Regions from separate parts of the Peribacillus sp. SIMBA_075 genome, predicted to be linked through region 1. Evidence: riboswitches for the same ligand, from Rfam matches in the RefSeq annotation. Region 1 holds a riboswitch; the other holds the start of a gene.

Region 1 (8,023 bases):
CTCCAATCGGCGATAACAGAAAGTTTGCTGATTGCAATTTCCCCGTAATGACTTCCGGATCCGTTGTCGGAATCTTTAAAACGATCTTATGGTTTGGCGTGTATTCCATCGATCCCTTTTCCCCGACAACTTCCGCAAGTGTCATCATTTGTTTGGGAGTGAATTGTTTATTCGCCACACCTGGACTGACCGCAAGTTCGAATACCGACTCCATTTTTTGCTGAACAAACGGCTTAATGGGTTGCTGAACGGTTTGGCCCTTAACTATAGACAGGGCTTCCATCGCCATTTCAAAAGAAGTCGCCTTCTTTTCTGGTGCTTTTGTAAGTAATCCAACCCCTCCATCAGGCTCAGCGTAGGCTTCTTGCATGGAATCGGCTTCTTGATCTAATGCCCACGGTTCTGCTTCTTTTTGCAGACGCTGATGCGGCTTCAATGTTTGCTTTTCCGAATTCAATGTATATTTCCTCTGATAACCTCTTGGTGTGATGATTTTGTCATCATATAAAAAGGTAGATGAATTACCAATAATGACGGTGGTCAACATTCCAATATCGTGATTCAACATATCTTTCAAATTGGTTATGACAATATCCTGCCGATCGCGATAAGCACTTTTCACCAACCCGACAGGTGTATCCGGTGAACGGTAGCGAAGGAGAATTTTTTGTGTTTCTACAATTTGCCTAGTCCGCCTTCCGCTACGCGGGTTATAAAGGGCAATGACAAAGTCAGCCATTGCAGCAGCTTCCACCCTTTTAGCGATAAGTTCCCAAGGCGTTAAATGATCACTGAGGCTGATGGTACACGAATCGTGCATGACAGGTGCCCCAAGTAAAGACGCACAAGAGTTGATTGCAGAAATACCAGGGATGACTTCAATGCCCACTCCAGTATCTTCTTTCCACCCTTTTTCAATCAATACTTCATAAACCAGCCCTGCCATCCCGTACACTCCGGCATCACCACTGGAAATTACAGCCACTTTCTTTCCCAGCTCCGCTTGTTTCACTGCTTCCTGAGCACGTGATACTTCTTCAGTCATTCCCGTACTAATAATCGTTTGATCTGTAAGCAGTCCCTGAATGAGTTCAACATAAGTCTTATAACCAATGATGTAGTCACTTTCTTGAAGGGCTTCGACAGCACGTTTGGTAATGTGTTCAAAATTCCCTGGCCCAAAGCCCACGACGAATAATTTACCGTTAGTACTCATTAAGACATCTCCTTTTACGATTTGTTCTTTGAAATACCCGTATGAGCAGGAAAATCTGGATTAGGGATCATTTCCCCATCACTGAATTGGTAGATCATCTGTGGCACAAACTCCCCATCATCGATATTACTTACAATCTTCCGACCGTAATCTGGGGTATCCACCCGATACCATCTCCCTTGGGGATACTCAATTACAACGCAGGCGTCCTTACATCTTCCGTTACAGCGTGTCCTGGTTGTATGAACTTTCATATCCAGTCCCTTTGAAGTAATTTCATCGCGAATCGCTTGGGTTACTTCTTCCCCGCCTTTTTTCATGCAACTGCTTCCATTGCAAATCAACAGATGCGTATTAGTACCCTGCAAGTTCCAAGTAGTCATCTTCTTCCTCCTGAGTTCAGGGAAAAGGCAAAATAAAAAACCTTAACATAAGAGTTAAGGTTTTAAAAAAACTATATGAATGAGGAGCCTTCGGCAAATATGCTGAATCTCCCAAAATCGTCATAGTCCTTCTACCTTTCCCTCCGAAAAGTATCATACAATTTCAAAAGCAGGTTTCCTGGCTTACGCTTCATTTTACTTTGTCCCTTCCCGGCATTAAGCCAGTGGTCATCGACAATTTCATCAGCGTTTACAGTAGCGGGGGCTGCATCGGATTTTCACCGATTTCCCTATTATCCCTTGATAATTCACACAAGAGCACTTTTAAAATGAAATATTTGGTTTTATTATACATTTCTAGCTAACTTTATCTATCATATAACAACTTTAGCAAAATTCAAAGTTTATTCCGACTGTTTAGAAAAGTTTAATAGGGTAAATCCAGCACCATGCCTCGCTTCTCTGCGTTATTAGCCTAAAAAAAAAAAAGAGAGTGTAGCTGGAATTATTTCTTTATGATAAACTATACGAGATTTTTCAAAATAATTACATAAGTTTTATGGTGTTGAATTTTCTCGGAAATTCAGCTTAAAAGGGAAGCCGGTGAAAATCCGGAGCGGTCCCGCCACTGTAAAGGGAAGTCCTATTGCCTTAAGGTTAATCCACTGTCAAATGAGATGGGAAGGATGTAATGGGATGATGAACCAAAGCCAGGAGACCTGCCATGAAGCGTGAAACTGTTTCAGCCTACGAGGATGGGTGTGCGGATCAGGCAGAATAGCCCGTGGTTGGTTTATGCTATGGAATTCCTGTTCATTACGCACTTCTTTCTTTTTTAGAGAAGTGCTTTTTATGTTGGGCGCCGCTTTTCTTCTAAAAGCCTTGATTAGAAAAAATTAAAAGTGTTGAAAGGAGAAAGAATGAAAAAAGACAATTGGAAAATTCTTTATTTTGTCATTTTATTGCTTCTTGTACCAAAACGTGCTATGGCCATGCATATTATGGAGGGATTTTTACCGATTGAATGGGCCATATTCTGGTGGGCCATTATCCTTCCATTTTTAATCTTGGGTTACCGGTCGATTAGGTCCAAAGTAAAGGAAAACCCAGAAACAAAAATGATACTCGGCCTATCGGGAGCATTTGTATTCATATTATCGGCCCTGAAGATTCCTTCCGTTACGGGAAGTTCTTCACACCCTACAGGAGTTGGTTTGGGTTCCATATTATTCGGACCATTGGCCATGAGTGTCGTGGGTTCCATCGTACTGTTATTTCAAGCTGTATTACTGGCTCACGGAGGGTTGACGACATTAGGGGCCAATGCATTTTCCATGGCAGTATGCGGACCGTTCATTTCTTACTTTGTCTTCAAGGGCGCAACTAAATTGGGGTGGTCTTTTTCTCTTGCCGTTTTCTTGGCAGCTGCTTTTGGAGATTTAGGAACCTATGTGGTAACTTCCGTTCAACTTGCTCTTGCTTTTCCATCCGAGGTAGGGGGATTCATGGCCTCATTCACTAAGTTTGCAGGGATTTTTGCCCTGACCCAAATTCCCTTGGCAATCAGCGAGGGATTATTGACAGTCGTTGTGATGAATTTCTTAAAAAAATACAATCTAGGCGAATTGAAATTGCTGCGAGTTTTATCTAAGGAGGCCCGTTAATATGAAAAAAAGTTTACTGCTGCTTTTCCTGGTTGTCATTCTTGCTACCATACCGTTAATCACCCAACAAGGAACGGAATTTGGCGGTGCCGACGGCGAAGCTGAAGAAGCCATCACAAATATCCATCCGGAATATAAGCCATGGTTCAACAGTATTTGGGAGCCACCAGGTGCAGAAACAGAAAGCTTATTATTTGCGCTGCAAGCTGCAATCGGAGCTGGTTTCATTGGATATTTCATTGGCGTAATGAGACAAAGGAATAAGCAAGCCAAACAAGCCATGCCCGAAGAATCCAAGCATGTTACTCATTGATAAATATGCCTATTTCAATGGGCTAAAGGATGAACATCCGTTGGAAAAAATGATTTTTGCACTCTCCCTTTTGCTTTTTTCCTTAACTGTAAGGGATATGGCCGTTTCGCTCATCACTTTTACGGTGATGAGTGCTTTAATCATTTTTGCGGCAAGAATCCCACTTTCTTATTATCTGAAATTACTCTTACTACCGGGGTTCTTTATATTATCAGGTACAATTACAATCCTTTTTTCTTTTACAAGCAAACCCACTTCAATATCCAATATATGGTGGTCTTGGAAAGCCGGAAACTGGCAAATATTCATCAGCGATGACAGCATTGGTACAGTGATCAATTTGATCACTGTCGTATTTGCCAGTATAAGCTGTTTATATTTCTTAACCTTAACAACACCCATTACCGTCATTCTATCCGTGCTGCGGAAACTTAAATTGCCGTCTTTATTGATCGATTTAATAGAATTGACCTATCGCTTCATCTTTATTTTTTTAGATACAGCTTTGGCCATTCACCTATCACAAGCTTCACGACTTGGATATGGCTCGATAAGGCAAGGCATTCGCTCTCTCGGGTTACTAATCTCATCATTATTTTTGGGAGTATTCCAGCGCTCTGCGCAATTGACGATGGCCATGAATGCAAGAGGATATCAGGAAAACCTATCATTTATCGATGATACTTACACCTATTCCTCCCGCAATTGGCTGATCGCCATTATCATACTAGGAAGCTTAATCTTTATTTATGGATATATGTAAATTGGAGGCAATTCAAAAATGGAAGAGCATATTTTTAATATAGAGGGCCTCACCCATCAATTCCCAGATGGAACGTTCGCTATAAAAGATCTTTCACTAACGGTTCAACAAGGTAAAAAGATTGCATTATTAGGCAATAATGGAGCCGGCAAATCGACTCTGTTCCTCCATTTAAACGGTCTTTTACAACCAACATCAGGAACCATCAGATATAAGGGCAAGAAAATTAAATATGACCGTAAAGCATTATTATCATTAAGAAAACAAGTCGGGATCGTTTTTCAAGATCCTGATTCTCAGCTTTTTTCCGCTAATGTGCAACAGGATATTTCGTTTGGACCGATGAATTTAGGATGGGAAAGAAACGTAGTCCGCGAGAAAGTACAATGGGCGATGGCTCAAACGGAAGTAACGGAATTAAAGGACAGACCCACCCATTTTTTGAGCTTAGGGCAAAAAAAACGTGTCGCCATTGCAGGCGTACTAGCCATGGAACCCGATGTCTGGCTCTTGGACGAGCCTACCGCTGGATTGGATCCTTATTTCTCCCGACAGATCATGTCTCTGCTGGACAGTATTCACCATCCTGACAAAACGATAATTCTATCAACCCATGATGTTAATTTGGCCTATCAATGGGCTGATGAAGTCGTTGTCATGAACGATGGGAAGGTCATATACCAAGGGGACCCTGTATCCGTTTTTCTTGATGAAGACATTCTAATGAGAGCACATCTGGAAAAGCCGTGGGTTTTTGAAATGTTTCAAGCCCTTCTTCAATCAAGGATACCCGCAGAAAAGGACCTTGTCCCAAGAACGAAGGAAGAGTTACTTCGAAAAATGGAGAGAGAAAGAATTTATTAATTAGATATCCCCTAGCTTAAAAAGCTAGGGGTTTAAATCAATATTTTCTAAAATTTCAGTCGATAATTCTTGTTCCTAAAAAATAAAATCACTTCATTTGCCTTCTTCCTCGGATCCTTCTTTTTTAATCTCAATATCCTTTCCATTTACATCATCAATGACTGCTTTTATCTCGCCTTCCGCATAAGTATCCGAGACTTGTTCGTGGGTTGTAGCCAATCCCGAAGATACAGCATCTTCCCGTTTATAATCACTGACATCATATATTCTTCCAGCAATTTCTGAAGATTCATTTTTTGATTGCTTGCTATCCATAGTTTTCACTCCTAGTTTTCAAATTGTCCAACCATCGATTGACAGCAGTACTAAAGACAAAGGTATTTTGTGTAAAAAACAAAACAATATTCAATCATGATAGAAAAAAGAGGAAAAAGCCTGACTTTCCTTATTTTCAATCACTTGATCATACAAAAAAAGCTTACAAGTAAAATCCCTTCTCAAGGGCTCTACCTGTAAGCTTTTATTAGAGCTTAGCTCTCCTTATACACATTCACATCCACATCATCGGATGGGTCTCCCCAACATTCCACATTCTTCAAACCTTTAATATTGTTCACATGGAAAACAGGATTTTTTCCACTTTTCTTTTGCTTTTGATAATCCGCCAGTGCAGCAAAAGCGATCTTCCCAAGTAATGCTATGGCGATCAGGTTGATAATGGCCATGAGTGCCATCAGCAAGTCAGCTAGCCCCCAAACAAATTTCAGTGAGGCAAGCGAACCGAATATCACCATCCCTACTACTGCGATACGATAGATGTTTAACCAAGCCTTATTTTCATTGATGAAGCCGATGTTCGACTCTCCATAATAATAGTTGCCGACAATGGAACTGAAGGCGAATAACAGGACGATAATGGCAAGGAAAATACCAGCCCAAGACCCCAATGCCGTCCCAAGTGCATTTTGGGTAAGGACGATTCCATCCGTTTCTTTCGATGTATAAAGACCTGAGAACAAAATGATGAAGGCAGTCGAACTGCAAATGATGAGCGTATCGACAAAAACACCCAGTGACTGAATGAGTCCTTGTTTGACGGGATGACTTACATCTGCCGTCGCTCCAGCATTAGGTGCACTACCCATCCCAGCTTCATTTGAAAATAGGCCACGCTTGATTCCCTGCATCATGGCAGCTCCCAGTACACCGCCAGCCACTTCTTTTATTCCATTAAATGCACTTTCAAAAATCAGAACAAAAACACCCGGTAACTCGGTAATATTCATGATGATGATAATCAACGCCACTATCACATAGGCTCCTGCCATAATCGGGACGATGACTTCAGATACCTTTGCAATCATTTTGATACCGCCAAAAATGATGACAGCTGTGACAACAGCCAGAATGAGACCCGTAACCCACTTTTCGATTCCAAACGATTCATTGAATGCACTTGAAATCGTATTGGCTTGAACCGAGTTGAAAGCAAGTCCAAATGTAAGCGAAATCAATACAGCGAACGTGATACCCATCCATCGGGCGTTCAAAGCTTTTTCCATATAATACGCAGGTCCTCCGCGGAATGCATCCCCATCCTTGACCTTATAGATTTGAGCAAGTGTACTTTCAATGAAAGCTGAAGCAGACCCAATCAATGCTATTAACCACATCCAGAAAACGGCTCCTGGGCCGCCCATCGTGATTGCGATGGCAACACCTGCAAGGTTACCAGTTCCTACCCTGGAAGCCGTGCTTATGCAAAATGCCTGAAAGGATGTCACACCCTTTTTTTCCGCCGTGGCTCCTTCCCCCAAAAGTCTGAACATTTCCCCAACCATCCTGAATTGGACAAACTTCGTACGTACGGAAAAATAAAGGCCCAATCCAATCAACATGATGATCAAAATGGATGACCATAACACATCATTTGTCTCACTAATAAATTTTTCTAACATCCCCATTAAAACAATCCCCTCTACTTCACTTTAATTATTATTACAAAAACATATACAGCTATAATTTATTTCCCTGTTCTTCAGGGAGATAAACTAATAAAGCCCATAAAAAAAAGGAAATTCCCGAATGAATCTCCAATACAATAATTATATTATATCCTAACTCACATTTTTTTTCATTCATGAATTGGTGGAATCAAAAGAAAAATATAATATTTCAGTATTCTTCCTTATGATATTAATCTTTCTTCCCCCACTTTATTTTAGTTCATTCCAGACGTCAGCAGAATCCCTTTTTCGTCCAAATCATCCAAAAAACTTTAATATAGCACCAAAAAGCCTCTTACCTTCTGTTCAAGGCTAACGTGCAAGGCTTTTTGCAAACATCGGATTCATATCATTTTTCTTAAACCACTCCCAATATAAGAAAAATTCCGTGCTGAAATTTAGTTATCATCTACATCGCAGAAGAGGCTTCAATGTATGAAATTCAAAAAAAGTGTAATCGTAAACAATCTAGGTATAATTCTCTTTGTAGGGATTATGTCAAGACAAGGGATTTAACGAATGATTATCAAATTAGGGAATTAGTTTGCAGTATAATTTGAACATCAACTTTGATTTTCATAGGGAAAAATATGTAATGCCCAATTTTGTATTCATTTCTTAAAAGGATGCGGACGCTGAATATCCAAATACAAATAATGCCCTTCTCGAATGAGAAAAGCTTTTATTTAAAAATAATACCTCTAAAAATTTTATATTGGAGAAGTTTTTTTACTATTGCACTAATAGTCCACCTGAGAACCCCTTTAACTGGTTTAACGAAGATTAAGAACAAGATTCCTTAAATTAGAAGTAA
Region 2 (8,023 bases), on a different contig from region 1:
ATCCTGGCGCGAATGATGGCTAAAAAGCAATTCAGGGGAAGAGTCCTGTTGGAAACAGCATTTTTATTGCCGCTCGTTTTGCCACCGTCTGTCGTAGGTTTTTTATTGATTGTGATTTTTGGGAAGAATGGAATACCAGGCCAATTCATCGAAAGGGTTTTTGATCAGCCCCTAATGTTCACTTGGTGGGCGGCGGTTATTGCATCCACCGTTGTAGCTTTTCCGCTTATGTACCAATCCGCTAAAACAGGCTTTGAAGGTATTGATGAAGAAATCGAAAATGCAGCAAGAGTTGACGGGGCGGGCGAGTGGAGATTGTTCCTTTTTGTATCCCTTCCATTGGCAGTCAGATCCATCGTCACAGGTGCCATATTGAGTTCTGCACGTGCATTGGGGGAATTCGGGGCGACACTAATGTTTGCCGGAAACATCCCCGGACAGACACAAACCATACCAACCGCGATATATGTCGCCATGGACTCCGGGAATATGACATTGGCCTGGCTATGGGTTGCTGTGATCATCGTCATCTCATTCATGATGCTTTTTGTCGTGACGTACATAAAATGAATGCTGTTTCTCAAATATGCTTATGAAAAGATTAGGTGCGGCTTCTATGTCTTCTTTATGGGTAAAGCCGTTTTTTTCATATAGCTTCCGTGCAGGCAGGTTCATTTTACCGGTCGAAACGGATATCTTTTCCCAGCCGCCTTGTAATTGAAGGTCATTCAAAAGGGCATCCGCAATACCCTGACGAAAATAAGCGGGATGGACGATCATTCTGCAAATCCGCATTAGTCTATTTTCTATTGTATAGGATATCGCTCCAGCTAAGGCATCACCTTCTAAAAAGCATATGAACGATTCATTACAATGAATGAATTGCTCATATGTTTCCAATAAAGGAGGGATATCGGCAAAGCCGATCAAATCCGCTTCCACCGTATAGGATTTTTTTTGAAGTTTAAAAAGTTGCTGGCCAAAATCGGAATCCAAGTCCCGAATTTTCATGATCAAATCATATCACTTCCTTTCATTACATTATAAAGGAAGAGGGAGATTATTGTTTCTTATCAGTCTGTGTTATAATCGACAAACAATATGAACTAATGAAATGAGGAAGAAATTTGTTAACATTTGAAGAAAAATTGAGCATCATTGAAACTTTTCCGGAATTACAGCGAAAAGACGTTTCATTGGGGCGTGTGAATTTCCATTACCCAGAAAGTGTCCAGGAGAAAAAGATAGTCGTTCAGCATTTGCATCCCAATGGAAATGGATTCGTTTACGCTGGGCATATGAGAAAAAAAGATACTGACCGTAAAGGATTTATCAATATACGTGACTATAATGAAGCGGAATTAAAAGAATTGATTCAAAAAAGCATGGATTATCTTTCTGAACCTCCTGTTGAAATCGAAGAAGAGGAAAACGAGTTCGCTAGGTTGGAAGGAACATGGATTGGCCGTGAAAAGCAAGAGCTTTCACTTGAAAGGGAAGATCAGCTTTGGAACGTGTATTCAGGCTCGAATCTTGAGGAGTGTTTCGAGAGTCCAGTAGAGGCGGAGCGCTACTTATTGGACGAAGGTTTCCGTCAAAGCAAGAAGCGGAAAATGTAGAATTTTAGGATAATTTGTCGGTGGAATTACTGCGATAATCTTGTTTTTTTTGGATTTTCCATGATATAATATGAGTAATTATTTTTGTTCGGAATAAGTTTGATAGAAGGATTTACTGTTATAGGATTCCTCTTGAAACATTATCCAGAACCAAAAATAGTAATAAAATGGATTTTTCCAAACACAGGAGGAACTATCATGGTACAAGGTAAAGTAAAATGGTTTAACGCAGAAAAAGGTTTCGGTTTCATCGAAGTTGAAGGCCAAGACGATGTATTCGTACATTTCTCAGCTATCCAAGGCGAAGGCTTCAAAACTCTTGAAGAAGGCCAAGAAGTTTCTTTCGAAATCGAGCAAGGCGCTCGTGGACCACAAGCAGCTAACGTTCAAAAATAATTGAACACATATAAAAAAAGACTCCGATACTGGAGTCTTTTTATTTTCCCCTGTAAGGGAAACCACGTTTATTATTCTTTTTTTTCGGCCATTTCCCTTAATGCTTTGTCCAATTTTTCCTCGATCCGTTTAGAACGATTAAAATGCCCTGCCAGGTAAAAAACGATGAATATAACGAATACGACAAGCACTAGCATAAACAGGATAGGCAGGAACTGGGTTAAATTTTCAGTCATTGGATATTATCCCCTTTTTATTCCATTATACTTCATGCTTACCGCTGCTATGATATAGGGAGACAAATTTTTAAAAAAATACTAAAAGGTGATATGCGAAAACGCATATCACCTTTTAGTCAGTTCTGGAATAGCGAGGCGAACTTTTGAAGTCTGGGCAAGTCTGATTCTTGATACATCTGTTCTATCTTCAATGTCACCAATAACTGGCTTTTGGCGAATAACATGTCCCGGAAATGATCGACCGCTCCACAAAAATGATTATAGTTGGTTTCACCAGTGCCGAAGACTCCCGTTTTCAGATGAGCAATAGGCAACTGTTCCAGTTCTTTGTAAAGGGCTGCTGATTTGGCAGGAAGCTCCCCATTTCCCCATGTATAGGTACCGACGATCAATGCATCGTAATCGGGCAATGTACCTAAATCGAATTCATGCAGTTGATATAGTCCAGCTCCAGGTAATAGGGAAGCGATGGCTTCAGCAAGAGCTTTTGTATTTCCTCCGGCAGAATGATAGACAATGGCAACTTTATAGCTCATCGAATCCATTGCTGGCATTTACTTGACTGTAGGTCCTTGACTTCTGTTCGAAGAAATCGGTTTTGGTAAGGCCGATGGATTCATCATCGAACGTTTTGATCCAAGGCATCGGGTTTTCACTATACTCTTTATACAAGTTTTCAAGGCCTAGCATGCGAAGCCGTTTGTTGGCGATATATTCGATGTATTCATTGAACTCTTCCAAATCGAGGTCGGCTTTGGTTTGGATATCTTCAAGCATATACTCAGACCATTCCTTTTCGAGTTCGACGGCTTTTTCAATCGTTTTATAGATGAATTTCGTGTTTTCTTCATTATTTAACTCTGGATATTCATACATCAAGATTTGAACGAGCATTCCAATGAAATCGAAATGGACCATTTCATCGCGATGGATATAGGATATCATCGTCGCCGAGCCGGTCATAAGGTTCTGGCGTCCTAAATTATAATAGAAGGCGAAAGCCAGATAGAAATAAATCCCTTCGAGGTTCGTTGAATGGATCAGTGCCTCGAATAAATGCTGAGGGCTTGGATCGTCCACAAACTTTTGATAGGCATCCACGATCGGTTGATTACGCTTAATCACTTCCGGATGTTCTTTAATGCGGTCGAAAAGCTGTTTTTGCTTGCCTACCGGTATCAGGGAAGCAAGGATATAGGAATAGGATTCATTATGGATGGATTCCTGCTGGGCCATGTTTGCCAGGATAGCTTTTGCCGCAGGATCCTTTATATACCGAAGGATTTCTACTAAAGTAGGCGTTTGTAGACTGTCCATTCCAGCAATCATCGTAAGGATATCAAGAAAAGCGTCCTGGATATCTTCGTCCAATTCTCCCCACTGCTTTTTATCCTGAATCATGTTCACGCTTGAAGGCTTCCAAAAGTTATTGATGAGCTGTGTATAGGTATCATAGAATTTCTCATACTGAATATCGTTCCAAAGGAGAAAGCCTGAAGCTTCTCCTTTGAAAACACCGGTCGCTTTAGTTGGATGCGTTGGTTCCAGCATCCGGATCTTTTTTATATGATTGGTCATTCGTGAAAACTCCTTTAAGAATAGATTACTAAGGGTTTGATCGTCGTTAACTAGAACAGCTTTCGCAGGCATTGTCATATTCGGAAGAAGTCGAACGAACATAATACGTTGATTTCAACCCGGATTCCCACGCCGTTAAATGGATATCCAATAGGACCTTCGCTTTGATTGTGTTGTGTACATACAGATTAAAGCTGATTGCTTGGTCAATATGGCGTTGGCGGGCTGCATTTTGCCTGATGCTCTCCAGTTGGTCCAAATTAAAGCGGGTCTTTTTATAATATTCATACGTATTTGGCGTCAATCCTGGTGCGGTCACCTTGAATTTGAAGTTTTTCTTTTCCTCGTAAAATTCAATTTCATACAAAGGATCGATTCCATCCGTTGAATTACCGATTTTAGCAGTCGATGAATTGGGGGCAATAGCCATTAAATATCCATTACGGGTACCGTGCTCCTGCACATCTGCTTTTAAATCCATCCATTTTTGATCTGTATAGTCACGAAGTTCGAAATATTCCCCTGTATGCCAATCGGATCCTTCGAAATATGGGTATGATCCCTTTTCCTTGGCCAACTCGTTGGATGCTTTGATTGTTAAGTAAGCGATCTTTTCGTATAAAGCATCGGCATAGTGAACAGCCTCATCCGATTCCCAATAAATATTCTGAGTGGCAAGTAAATGATGCCATCCAAACGTTCCTAGACCAATTGCCCGGTAACGTTTGTTCGAGATGGATGCTTGCTTGACCGGAAGATTATTGACATCAATGACGTTATCCAGCATCCGGATCTGAATGGGAATTAACCTCTCCAAAACATCGCTGCTCACCGCACGGGGCAAGTTAATGGATGATAGGTTGCAGACAACGAAATCGCCGCTTTTACGGACCACAACGACATCTCCATCTTCTGTTTCATATTCATCCGTGATCGTCGAAGGGCTTAAGTTTTGAGCAATCTCCGTACAAAGGTTAGAACAATAAATCATGCCTTTATGTTTATTCGGATTCTTCCGGTTCACTTCATCGCGGTAGAACATATATGGTACGCCTTCTTCTAATTGAGAAATCATGATGCTTTTCATGATGTCCATCGCATTGATTTTTTCAAAGCTATAGTTTGGAAGTGTACCGTTTTCTGCGGCCTCGACAGCAAGTGCATAATGATTCCTGAAGCTTCCTTCGCCTTTCTTCTCGTCATAAAGATCTTCAAGTGAGAATCCAAGGGTTTGTTTGATGGTATGCGGATCGAAAAGATACCATTCTTTTCTGTCGCGTACAGCCTCCATGAACAAATCAGGAATACATACACCTGTAAAAATATCATGGGCTTTTAATCTGTCATCCCCGTTTTGGGTCTTCAAATCAAGAAAGCTCATAATATCTTTATGCCAGGCATCCAAGTAAATCGCGATGGCACCTTTACGTTGCCCCAATTGATCGACACTGACAGCTGTCTGGTTGAATAGCCGGATCCAGGGAGTCGTGCCGGAACTGTTTCCAGAGAAACCTCGGATATCAGAACCAAGCGAACGAATCTTACCAACGTAAAGACCTACACCGCCGCCGAATTTTGATACTTTTGCAGCATCGTAGTTAGATAGATAGATGCCGTCAATGGAATCCTCAATTGCGTCGATAAAACAAGAGCTTAACTGTCCATGCGTTTTACCTGCATTGGATAGAGTAGGCGTCGCAACAGTCATATAAAGGTTGGACATAGCCCAGTAAGCTTCTTTTATTAGTTGAAGACGATGCTCCGTTTTTTCCATTCGCATGATTTCCATCGCGATGATCATGAAGCGCTCTTGAGGCAGTTCGTAGACCTTGTCTTTTTTTGGGCGGGCTAGGTAGCGATCGTTTAATAAGTAAATGCCTATGTAAGAAAATAATTTATCCTTTTCCGGGTCGATCACCGAACCCAATTCCTCAATTTCCGCTTTCGTATAAGAAGCTAGCAGTTCTGATTTATAAATGGGATAACGCTGGCCTTCTGAAAGTTGCGAGAGTTCCGTGATCAGTTCATAGAATGGGCCATAACTCATGCCTTCATAACCTCGATTTGCCTGTGCATCCCTATACATCGTATTCAATAGTTCTGCTGCAGCAACGAACGTCCAATCGGGAGCATCTATATCCACACTTTCAAGAGCGAGCTGAATCAGTTTTTTTGATGCCTGTTCATCGGTTGAGTCACTTTTGCGATCAAGCCATTTTATAAAACGCTTTTTGAACTTTTCCATATCGAGACGGCCTTCGAATTCCTTTGATAACATCTCAAGCTGGATTGAATTCGTTTCGGTGTCATTTTCGCTTATGGTAGAGTTATATGTTTGAGTCATTAATAATCCTCCTTGTAAACTTCCGCTAAAATAAAAAAACCGCCCAAATGGATTGAGCGAATCAAACGATAGAATAAAGGAACCATGAAAAAATAGCCATTATACTATCGTTTCATCATCTCAATCCCCGAAGAATAAGAAACATGAAAAAATCAAGGCAGGTCTCCTGACTCATGATCATCCTACTTTGAGTCCTTCCCGTATAGAGAGAGCTATACAGTGGTTTCTCATTTCGTCACATTTACAGTTGCGGGGACAGTTCCGGGTTTACACCGGATTCCCTTTTCAGCCATCACTGGCACCTTGGATTATAAAATATTCTATATATAGTTATTAGTATTGTTTGTGTAATCAATATCTAGTATTTCTGCTTATATTATCGTAAGCCATATACGATGATAATTCAACTAATATATTTGAGAAAAACCAACCCTTATCTATTGACAAAGTGAAGGTAGAGGGATTGAGAATGAAAGATTTTATTGGGGAATGGGTAATTCGAGCACTGAATTTACGGGATTTTGTGTTAAAATAAAGTGTATAGTAAAGGTGGGTCTCCCTTATTGCGATGAGGGGATTCGCGGAAAAATATTTATGAAAAAGGGGTTAAAATCTTGGAAAAAGTATTAGTTTTTGGACATAAAAACCCGGATACAGACACAATCTGTTCAGCAATCGCTTATGCAGATCTTAAAAAGCAACTAGGTATCAACGCTGAACCAGTTCGTCTGGGTGAAGTGAATGGTGAAACTCAATATGCGTTGGACCAATTCAAATTCGAAGCTCCCCGCCTTGTGGAAAAAGTGGCAGGGGAAGCGGATGGCGTGATTCTGGTCGACCACAACGAACGCCAGCAAAGTGCAGAAGATATTGACCAAGTCCGTGTGTTGGAAGTTATCGACCATCACCGTATCGCTAACTTTGAAACAAGCGATCCTTTATATTACCGTGCGGAGCCAGTTGGCTGTACGGCAACGATTTTAAATAAAATCTATAAAGAAAACGGCATTGAAGTCCCTAAAGCGATCGCCGGACTTATGCTATCTGCCATAATTTCCGATTCTTTATTGTTCAAATCCCCGACATGCACAGAGCAAGACGTTGCAGCAGCTATGGAACTGGCTGATATTGCGGGAGTAAACGCTGAAACATATGGCTTGGAAATGTTGAAGGCGGGAGCTGACTTGAGCGACAAGACGATTGCCCAGTTAATCACTCTTGATGCAAAAGAATTCTCCATGGGAATGGCTAAAGTTGAGATAGCTCAGGTCAATGCTGTAGATCCGAACGAAGTTCTTGCTAAGCAAGCTGAAATAGAAGCAGCCATTGAATCGGTCATCGCTGTGAAGGAATTGGATTTATTCCTATTCGTCGTAACGGATATCTTGACCAATGATTCTGTGGCCTTGGCTCTTGGAAAAGCGGCTGATGCAGTGGAAAAGGCATATGACGTTTCATTAAACAATAACATTGCCGTCTTAGAGGGCGTTGTATCGCGTAAAAAACAAATCGTTCCGGTTTTAACGGACGTATTCAGTAAATAATATTGGAAAAGGGGTGCCCATTCAATACTTTGGGCCCCCTTTTCTGTACATCAAAAAAAGACTCAACCATCCATTTAAAGGTGTTTGAGTCTTTTTTTTTAATTTAAGGTTTCCTTTTCTTTTTCATAGGCGATGACAATCAGTTCTTTATTGGCTTCCTCGCCAAGTTTGCTTTCAAAGCTTTTCAGTTCATTCAATAAATCTGGTGACAGATTCGCTGCTGTATAATCCTGATCGGATGTCATGCTTTTCGCTCCTTTCAAAAGGAAATATTTCATGTTATCTATTTTGTCGGTTTGAAAA

The links. Region 1 has a riboswitch for cobalamin ahead of SB775_RS11310 (energy-coupling factor ABC transporter permease). Riboswitches for the same ligand answer to the same signal wherever they lie in the genome.
Region 2: another riboswitch for cobalamin. It lies ahead of SB775_RS14445 (ribonucleoside-diphosphate reductase subunit alpha); the one in region 1 lies ahead of SB775_RS11310 (energy-coupling factor ABC transporter permease).

The regions. Positions count from the first base shown of each region.
Region 1 is NZ_JAWRYN010000011.1:130,532-138,554, forward strand. Features, by position in the region: gene cobJ (precorrin-3B C(17)-methyltransferase) at 1-1,216, opposite strand, end outside; gene SB775_RS11305 ((2Fe-2S) ferredoxin domain-containing protein) at 1,231-1,599, opposite strand; cobalamin riboswitch at 1,751-1,940, opposite strand; cobalamin riboswitch at 2,143-2,340, shown strand; gene SB775_RS11310 (energy-coupling factor ABC transporter permease) at 2,520-3,263, shown strand; gene SB775_RS11315 (energy-coupling factor ABC transporter substrate-binding protein) at 3,265-3,576, shown strand; gene cbiQ (cobalt ECF transporter T component CbiQ) at 3,617-4,339, shown strand; gene SB775_RS11325 (energy-coupling factor ABC transporter ATP-binding protein) at 4,358-5,203, shown strand; gene SB775_RS11330 (YozQ family protein) at 5,297-5,518, opposite strand; gene SB775_RS11335 (alanine/glycine:cation symporter family protein) at 5,734-7,167, opposite strand.
Region 2 is NZ_JAWRYN010000017.1:80,081-88,103, reverse strand. Features, by position in the region: gene modB (molybdate ABC transporter permease subunit) at 1-570, shown strand, start outside; gene SB775_RS14475 (GNAT family N-acetyltransferase) at 532-1,011, opposite strand; gene SB775_RS14470 (hypothetical protein) at 1,128-1,619, shown strand; gene SB775_RS14465 (cold-shock protein) at 1,818-2,015, shown strand; gene SB775_RS14460 (hypothetical protein) at 2,087-2,251, opposite strand; gene SB775_RS14455 (flavodoxin domain-containing protein) at 2,371-2,790, opposite strand; gene SB775_RS14450 (ribonucleotide-diphosphate reductase subunit beta) at 2,780-3,832, opposite strand; gene SB775_RS14445 (ribonucleoside-diphosphate reductase subunit alpha) at 3,879-6,176, opposite strand; cobalamin riboswitch at 6,316-6,497, opposite strand; gene SB775_RS14440 (manganese-dependent inorganic pyrophosphatase) at 6,791-7,720, shown strand; gene SB775_RS14435 (hypothetical protein) at 7,819-7,965, opposite strand.